Regions from separate parts of the Pediococcus sp. M21F004 genome, predicted to be linked through region 2. Evidence: a T-box and tRNA genes for the amino acid it is inferred to sense, from the RefSeq annotation. Region 2 holds a T-box; the other holds one or more tRNA genes.
What was found. A T-box is a leader RNA that pairs with one kind of tRNA and senses whether it is charged. The one in region 2 lies ahead of ileS (isoleucine--tRNA ligase), so its partner is inferred to be a tRNA-Ile.

Region 1 (4,435 bases), 420 kb from region 2:
GTAATGAATTTGCTAATGCTTTTACCGAATTAAACGATCCGATTGACCAGCGTGAACGTTTTGAAGCACAAGTTGCTGAACGTGAGCAAGGAAATGATGAAGCCGAAGGTATTGATGAAGATTTTATCGAAGCTTTGGAATACGGAATGCCGCCAACTGGTGGACTTGGAATTGGAATTGATCGGTTAGTTATGCTTTTAACAGATGCACCTTCAATTCGTGATGTGTTATTATTCCCAACAATGCGTCCAGATAAATAGAGATAAAATAAACTATTTGCATTTTTTTGCAAATGGTTTATTTTTTTGTTTTGCAGATAGTAATATATTGAAAATGATAAAATTGATCTATGAATGAGATAAATAGAAATAAAAAGGTGCCAAATGATATAATCGTTCGTGTTTTTAAGATTTTATAAGATTCATATCAATATGATATGAAATTATGATGAAATTGGGTATTGACCAATGGACGCTTTTTTGGTTATACTAGTACTCGTTGCTTAAGAGATGTGGTGTTGAGGCAAAAGAGTTATTTCAAATTCTTCTTGACACAATTAATTGCTGATGCTATTATTATATAGCTGTCAAAATTAGTTAACATCTTTTAACAGCGTCCTAGTAGACCTTTGAAAACTGAACAAAGTTTCGACAAAGTAAAATGTGTAGGGTCTTCAAATGAAAATTTTGAAGCAAACATTTGCGAAGTCAATTCGTTTTAAACAATGAAACAACAAATGAGCTTGTAAAAACTCAAGTATAATATGAGAGTTTGATCTTGGCTCAGGATGAACGCTGGCGGCGTGCCTAATACATGCAAGTCGGACGCACTTTCGTTGAATGATTTAGAGATGCTTGCATCGAAGATGATTTTAACTATAAAGTGAGTGGCGAACGGGTGAGTAACACGTGGGTAACCTGCCCAGAAGTGGGGGATAACACCTGGAAACAGATGCTAATACCGCATAATAAAGAAAACCGCATGGTTTTCTTTTAAAAGATGGCTTCGGCTATCACTTCTGGATGGACCCGCGGCGTATTAGCTAGTTGGTGAGATAAAGGCCCACCAAGGCTGTGATACGTAGCCGACCTGAGAGGGTAATCGGCCACATTGGGACTGAGACACGGCCCAGACTCCTACGGGAGGCAGCAGTAGGGAATCTTCCACAATGGACGAAAGTCTGATGGAGCAACGCCGCGTGAGTGATGAAGGCTTTAGGGTCGTAAAACTCTGTTGTTGGAGAAGAACGTGTGTGAGAGTAACTGCTCATGCAGTGACGGTATCCAACCAGAAAGCCACGGCTAACTACGTGCCAGCAGCCGCGGTAATACGTAGGTGGCAAGCGTTATCCGGATTTATTGGGCGTAAAGCGAGCGCAGGCGGTTTCTTAAGTCTAATGTGAAAGCCTTCGGCTTAACCGAAGAAGTGCATTGGAAACTGGGAAACTTGAGTGCAGAAGAGGACAGTGGAACTCCATGTGTAGCGGTGAAATGCGTAGATATATGGAAGAACACCAGTGGCGAAGGCGGCTGTCTGGTCTGTAACTGACGCTGAGGCTCGAAAGCATGGGTAGCGAACAGGATTAGATACCCTGGTAGTCCATGCCGTAAACGATGAATGCTAAGTGTTGGAGGGTTTCCGCCCTTCAGTGCTGCAGCTAACGCATTAAGCATTCCGCCTGGGGAGTACGACCGCAAGGTTGAAACTCAAAAGAATTGACGGGGGCCCGCACAAGCGGTGGAGCATGTGGTTTAATTCGAAGCTACGCGAAGAACCTTACCAGGTCTTGACATCTTCTGCTAACCTAAGAGATTAGGCGTTCCCTTCGGGGACAGAATGACAGGTGGTGCATGGTTGTCGTCAGCTCGTGTCGTGAGATGTTGGGTTAAGTCCCGCAACGAGCGCAACCCCTATTATTAGTTGCCAGCATTAAGTTGGGCACTCTAGTGAGACTGCCGGTGATAAACCGGAGGAAGGTGGGGACGACGTCAAATCATCATGCCCCTTATGACCTGGGCTACACACGTGCTACAATGGACGGTACAACGAGTTGCGAGACCGCGAGGTTAAGCTAATCTCTTAAAACCGTTCTCAGTTCGGACTGCAGGCTGCAACTCGCCTGCACGAAGTTGGAATCGCTAGTAATCGCGGATCAGCATGCCGCGGTGAATACGTTCCCGGGCCTTGTACACACCGCCCGTCACACCATGAGAGTTTGTAACACCCAAAGCCGGTGGAGTAACCTTCGGGAGCTAGCCGTCTAAGGTGGGACAGATGATTGGGGTGAAGTCGTAACAAGGTAGCCGTAGGAGAACCTGCGGCTGGATCACCTCCTTTCTAAGGATATTTAGAAACGGAAACCTACACATATGTCGAAACTTTGTTTAGTTTTGAGAGGTCTACTCTCAAATGTATACCGCGCGAAACGGGCCTATAGCTCAGCTGGTTTAGAGCGCACGCCTGATAAGCGTGAGGTCGATGGTTCAAGTCCATTTAGGCCCATTGATACATTTTTGGGGAATTAGCTCAGCTGGGAGAGCGCCTGCCTTGCACGCAGGAGGTCAGCGGTTCGATCCCGCTATTCTCCATTGACGGCTTAGCCGTCAAATTTGTTCTTTGAAAACTAAATAATATCGAAAAATTTTCTAATTTTAATTATCAGATAATTAAACCGAGAACATTGCGTTTTATAGAGTTTTACAACAAGATTAGTTCTTAAAATAATCGCTAAACTCAAAACCACTTTATCTTCGATAAAGTTAGGTTAAGTTATAAAGGGCGCATGGTGAATGCCTTGGCACTAGGAGCCGATGAAGGACGGGACTAACACCGATATGCTTCGGGGAGCTGTAAGTAAGCTTTGATCCGGAGATTTCCGAATGGGGAAACCCAACAACATTAATCCGTTGTTACCACTACGTGAATTCATAGCGTGGCTGGAGGTAGACGTGGGGAACTGAAACATCTCAGTACCCACAGGAAGAGAAAGAAAAATCGATTCCCTGAGTAGCGGCGAGCGAAAGGGGAACAGCCCAAACCAGGAAGCTTGCTTCCTGGGGTTGTAGGACTGAACATTTGAGTTACCAAAGATTTTCATAGCCGAACAGTCTGGGAAGACTGGCCAGAGCGGGTGATAGCCCCGTAGGCAAAATGAAGATCCCTCAGTTCAGGATCCTGAGTACGGCGGAACACGTGTAACTCCGTCGGAATCCGGGAGGACCATCTCCCAAGGCTAAATACTCCCTAGTGACCGATAGTGAACCAGTACCGTGAGGGAAAGGTGAAAAGCACCCCGGAAGGGGAGTGAAACAGTTCTTGAAACCATGTGCCTACAAGAAGTCAGAGCCCGTTAATGGGTGATGGCGTGCCTTTTGTAGAATGAACCGGCGAGTTACGTTTGCATGCCAGGTTAAGTTGAAGAAACGGAGCCGTAGCGAAAGCGAGTCTGAATAGGGCGACTGAGTATGCAGATGTAGACCCGAAACCAAGTGACCTACCCATGTCCAGGTTGAAGGTGCGGTAAAACGCACTGGAGGACCGAACTCGTGTACGTTGAAAAGTGCTGAGATGAGGTGTGGGTAGCGGTGAAATTCCAAACGAACTTGGAGATAGCTGGTTCTCTCCGAAATAGCTTTAGGGCTAGCCTCGGACTTAGGATCATGGAGGTAGAGCCACTGTTTGGACTAGGGGCCCATCTAGGGTTACTGAATTCAGATAAACTCCGAATGCCATTGATTTATGTCCGGGAGTCAGACGGTGAGTGATAAGATCCATCGTCGAAAGGGGAACAGCCCAGACCACCAGTTAAGGTCCCTAAATATATGTTAAGTGGAAAAGGATGTGGAGTTGCATAGACAACTAGGATGTTGGCTCAGAAGCAGCCATCATTTAAAGAGTGCGTAATAGCTCACTAGTCGAGTGATTCTGCGCCGAAAATGTACCGGGGCTTAAACATATTACCGAGACTGTGGATGCCACCGTAAGGTGGCGTGATAGGAGAGCGTTCTAAGTGCGATGAAGGCAGACCGTGAGGACTGTTGGAGCGCTTAGAAGTGAGAATGCCGGTATGAGTAGCGAAAGACAGGTGAGAATCCTGTCCACCGAATGACTAAGGTTTCCTGGGGAAGGCTCGTCCTCCCAGGGTTAGTCGGGACCTAAGTCGAGGCCGAGAGGCGTAGACGATGGATAACAGGTTGAGATTCCTGTACTAGTTAAACTTGTTTGAACAATGGAGGGACGCAGTAGGCTAAGGAAAGCACACAGTTGGATAAGTGTGCCCAAGCAACAAGTCTTAGATAGAGTCAAATGCTTTATCTTTTAAGGACAAGTTGTGATGGGGAGCGAAATTTAAGTAGCGAAGTTCCTGATGTCACACTGCCGAGAAAAGCTTCTAGTTAGAGTTTAACTACCCGTACCGCAAACCGACACAGGTAGT
Region 2 (4,435 bases):
TTTTGTCTTTGTCTTAATGTCATGGTTTCCAGGAGCTTATCAGACCAAGTTAGGACAATGGCTAATAAAGTTATGTATGCCATATCTAAAAATATTCCGATTTATTCCTCCGTTTTTTGGATTGGACTTTTCTCCAATTGTGGCTATTCTGTTACTTGAAATGGCACAATATGGAATTGCTGCGCTTAGTAGTTTTTTCTATTAGGGATAAATTTGAATGCTCCTTAATGAGGATATATTTAGATTAGGTACTTTCTAAGAGGTAAGTTAAAAATGGACAATATTATGCAACATTTTCGTTCTGAAGAAGCTCCATTTGTTGAAGAAGCGACAGGATGGATTCAGGAAGTCCGTGATCAAAATCGTTTTATCTTAACCAATTTTCTTAATCCACGAGAGAAGTTTATCTTAACGACTTTAGTAAATCGTCTAGATGAAATTAAGATTCAGAGTTTTGGGGGATATCCGGGTGCCGAAATGAGTCGTTCACTCATTTTTCCGGACTATTTTGTTCCTGAACAACAAGATTTTAATGTCACGTTATTGGAAATTCAGTATCCTATTAAATTTGCCAGAATTCACCATCGAAATGTACTTGGAACGATCGCAAACATGGGGATCGAAAGAAATACGTTTGGTGATATTATTTCTAATGGTGAAGATTGGCAGTTTTTTGTGAAGTCAGAAATGGTTGATTTTTTCCTCTCTCAGGTTGGAAAAATTGGAAATATTAAGGTTCGTTTAATCGAAAAAGAGTTAAATGAAGCTATTGAACCAGATAATGATTGGGAATCTGGAACCACAACTGTTGCTTCAGTTAGAGTTGATGCAATCGTGGCGGAAGGTTTTCATATTTCACGAAATCATGCCAAGGAACTGATTGAAGAACGAAAAGTGCAGTTGAACTGGAAACTGCATCAACGTCCAGACTTTGAACTGGTTGAAAATGATTTATTATCGGTTCGTGGTTATGGTCGAATTCGTCTTGATAGTATTGAAGGTAAAACTAAGAAAGACAAAATTCGAGTTTTGCTTTCAATCATAAGTAGCAAAAAGAAAAAATAATGGAGGAATCAGTATGACTTTAGATCCAGTTGATATTCAGAATAAACAATTTTCGAATAAAATGCGCGGATATAATCCAATTGAAGTTGATGAATTCATACAACATGTTGCCATTGAATATCGGCAGGCTCTAGATAAAATTTCAAATTTGGAAAAGCAAGTTGAGAATGCAGAAACAAAGCTTGAATATTTTGATGATATGAAAGAAGCACTCAATAAATCTATTTTAGTAGCTCAGGATGCGGCTGATAAAGTCAAGAGCAGCTCAAAACGAGAAGCGGAACTAACTATGGAAGAAGCCCAAAAAGAAGCAGATGGAGCTGTTCAGAAAGCAAAAGTTAGTGCCGAGGCTGTCATTGATGAGCAAGCTGAAAAAGCGAAAAAATTAATTATGGCTACCAATGAATTGAGAAAGAACGCGCGCTTGTATCGCCAAAGAGTGCAGGTTTTGGTTGATTCACAACTTCAGATGATTAATGGTAGTGAGTGGGATAGTATCTTAAAAGAGGACCAAGACGTGCAAGTTAGTGATTTAAAAGAGGCAATGTTGCATACAGGAACGCTTGACAAGATTAAATCTGCAAGTGTAAACTCAGTTGATGAGGAAGACGCTGGTGACATTACACCTGCTGTAGAGCCAACTACTGAAAGTAATTCTTTGGTTGAGAATCCACAAACGTCTACCGAGTCAAAAGATAAAGACAAAGCTGAAGAATCTGATGAAAAATCGGAAGAAACGGACCGTTCTCAGAGAGAGACAGTCGTTGTTTTCCCTGATGAAGAAATTACGTCTTCTCATCAGAATTCTGGCTTACATGTCAGTGCTAAAAATAAATAATTTTTCTATGAAGAGAACACATTGAAAGTGGGTTCCTGTCAGCGAGCTAGCGAATTGATGAGAGGCTAGCCAGGAACTACTTTACGATATCATCTCTGAGTTATCGAATCGATTTTTGTAGATGCGATCGGTTGAAAGGCCGTTATTTAATTAAGAAAAACTGTTAAGGTTTTTAAAATTGGGTGGTACCACGAAGACTTCGTCCCTTGTGACGAGGTCTTTTTATATTCAAAAAAATAGAGGAGTGACAAACTTATGCGTATAAAAGAAACCCTTAATTTAGGGAAAACAAAGTTTAAAATGCGGGGAAATTTACCTGTTAATGAAGCCAAGCGTGAAGAGGTTTGGGCAGAAAACAAGATTTATGAAACACGGCAAAAATTAAATGAGGGCAAGCCTTCGTTTGTTTTACATGATGGACCTCCATATGCAAATGGAAATATCCACATGGGTCACGCAATGAATAAGATTTCTAAAGATATCATTGTCCGGTATAAATCGATGTCTGGCTACCGTGCTCCTTATGTGCCAGGATGGGATACTCATGGTTTGCCAATCGAACAACAATTGACCAAAGAAGGCTATGATCGCAAGAAGATGTCGACAAGTGAATTCCGCAAACTTTGTCGTGAATATGCCTTAAAGCAAGTTGATATGCAAAGAGAAGACTTCAAACGCTTGGGTGTAGCTGGCGAATGGGATAATCCTTATTTGACTTTGAAACCAGAATTTGAAGCGCAAGAAATCCGTACCTTTGGGAAAATGGCTGAAAAGGGCCTGATTTTTAAAGGTAAGAAGCCGGTATTTTGGTCATGGTCCTCTGAATCTGCGATGGCAGAAGCGGAAGTTGAATATCATGATGTAACTTCGCCATCAGCATTCTTTGCTGAACAAGTGGTTGATGGCAAAGGTGTTTTAGATACTGATACGTATTTGGTTGTTTGGACAACCACGCCGTGGACAATTCCAGCTTCTGAAGGGGTAACAATTGATGCTAGTTTTGATTATTCAGTTGTACAACCAGCAGGTGATGATCGTAAGTTTGTGATTGCATCTGAATTAGTTGATAATGTGGTTGAAAAATTTGGCTGGGAAAACGTCAAAGTTCTTAAAACTGTTAAAGGTAAGGAGCTAGATCGGGTTCTTACCCAACATCCTTTCTACCCAGATCGTAAATTGGTTGTTATGTTAGGCGACTTTGTCACATTAGATGCCGGAACTGGATTAGTTCATACTGCTCCTGGATTTGGGGAAGATGATTTCCGAGTTGGTAAAGAATACGGACTAGATATTCTAGTACCAGTCAATGATCAGGGCTACATGACTGAAGAAGCCGGTAAAGATTTCGAAGGTGTCTTCTATGAAGATGCGAACCAAATCGCATTAGATAAACTGAAAGATGCTAATCTTTTACTAGATTACATGCCATACAAGCATAGCTATCCTTTCGATTGGCGGACTAAGAAGCCAGTGATTTTCCGAGCAACACCACAGTGGTTTGCTTCTGTTGATAAAATTCGAGACCAAATTTTAAGTGCCATTGATGATGTAAAATTCTCACCAGATTGGGGTAAGAAGCGTCTTTACAACATGATTCGTGATCGTGGCGATTGGGTTATCTCACGTCAGCGTGTTTGGGGTGTGCCATTGCCAATTTTCTATGGCGAAGATGGTGAAGCAATCATGACCCAAGAGACGATTAATCATGTTGCCGATTTATTCGAAGAACATGGATCTGATATCTGGTTTGATTGGGATGCTAAGGATCTTCTTCCAGAAGGGTTTACTAGTGAGCATTCACCAAAGGGCACATTCACTAAAGAAACTGATATTATGGATGTTTGGTTCGATTCTGGTTCGTCACATCAAGGTGTGCTGGCAGAACGTGATTACCTTACTTATCCAGCTGATCTGTATTTAGAAGGATCTGATCAGTATCGGGGATGGTTTAACTCTAGTTTGATTACTAGTGTGGCCGTTTCGGGTCATGCACCATACAAGCAAGTTGTTTCCCAAGGATTTACCCTTGATGGTCAAGGCCATAAGATGAGTAAGTCACTTGGCAATACAATTGTGCCAAGTGAAGTGATTAAACGAATGGGTGCTGAGATTGTTCGTTGGTGGGTTGCTTCTGTGGATTCTTCGTCAGATGTACGCGTTTCGATGGATAACTTTGTCAAGACTTCTGATAGTTATAAGAAGTTGCGGAATACGTTACGCTACTTACTTGCCAACACGACAGATTATGAACCAGCAACTGATAAAGTAACCTTTAAAGATTTAGAATCTGCAGACCAATACATGTTGATTAAGTATAATAAATTGGTTCAAGCTTTACTGGATGATTATGAAGCTTATGACTCCTTAAATATTTACAAACGGGTTATGAACTTTGTGATTACTGATCTGTCTGCTTTTTATCTCGATTTTGCTAAGGATGTTGTGTATATTGATCCTGAAAAGAGTCAATCACGGCGATCAATGCAAACAGTTTTCTATGAAATCTTGGTTGGTTTAACAAAACTGTTAACC

Region 1: it has a tRNA-Ile gene. The T-box ahead of ileS (isoleucine--tRNA ligase) is inferred to sense a tRNA for this amino acid. The anticodon was not compared.

What each region holds. Positions count from the first base shown of each region.
Region 1 covers NZ_CP177314.1:1,774,914-1,779,348, forward strand. The annotation lists gene lysS (lysine--tRNA ligase) at 1-260, shown strand, start outside; rRNA gene ACLHK8_RS08835 (16S ribosomal RNA) at 760-2,337, shown strand; tRNA gene ACLHK8_RS08840 (tRNA-Ile) at 2,428-2,502, shown strand; tRNA gene ACLHK8_RS08845 (tRNA-Ala) at 2,516-2,588, shown strand; rRNA gene ACLHK8_RS08850 (23S ribosomal RNA) at 2,763-4,435, shown strand, end outside.
Region 2 covers NZ_CP177314.1:103,122-107,556, forward strand. The annotation lists gene ACLHK8_RS00595 (YggT family protein) at 1-205, shown strand, start outside; gene ACLHK8_RS00600 (RNA-binding protein) at 274-1,065, shown strand; gene ACLHK8_RS00605 (DivIVA domain-containing protein) at 1,079-1,903, shown strand; T-box leader at 1,902-2,113, shown strand; gene ileS (isoleucine--tRNA ligase) at 2,159-4,435, shown strand, end outside.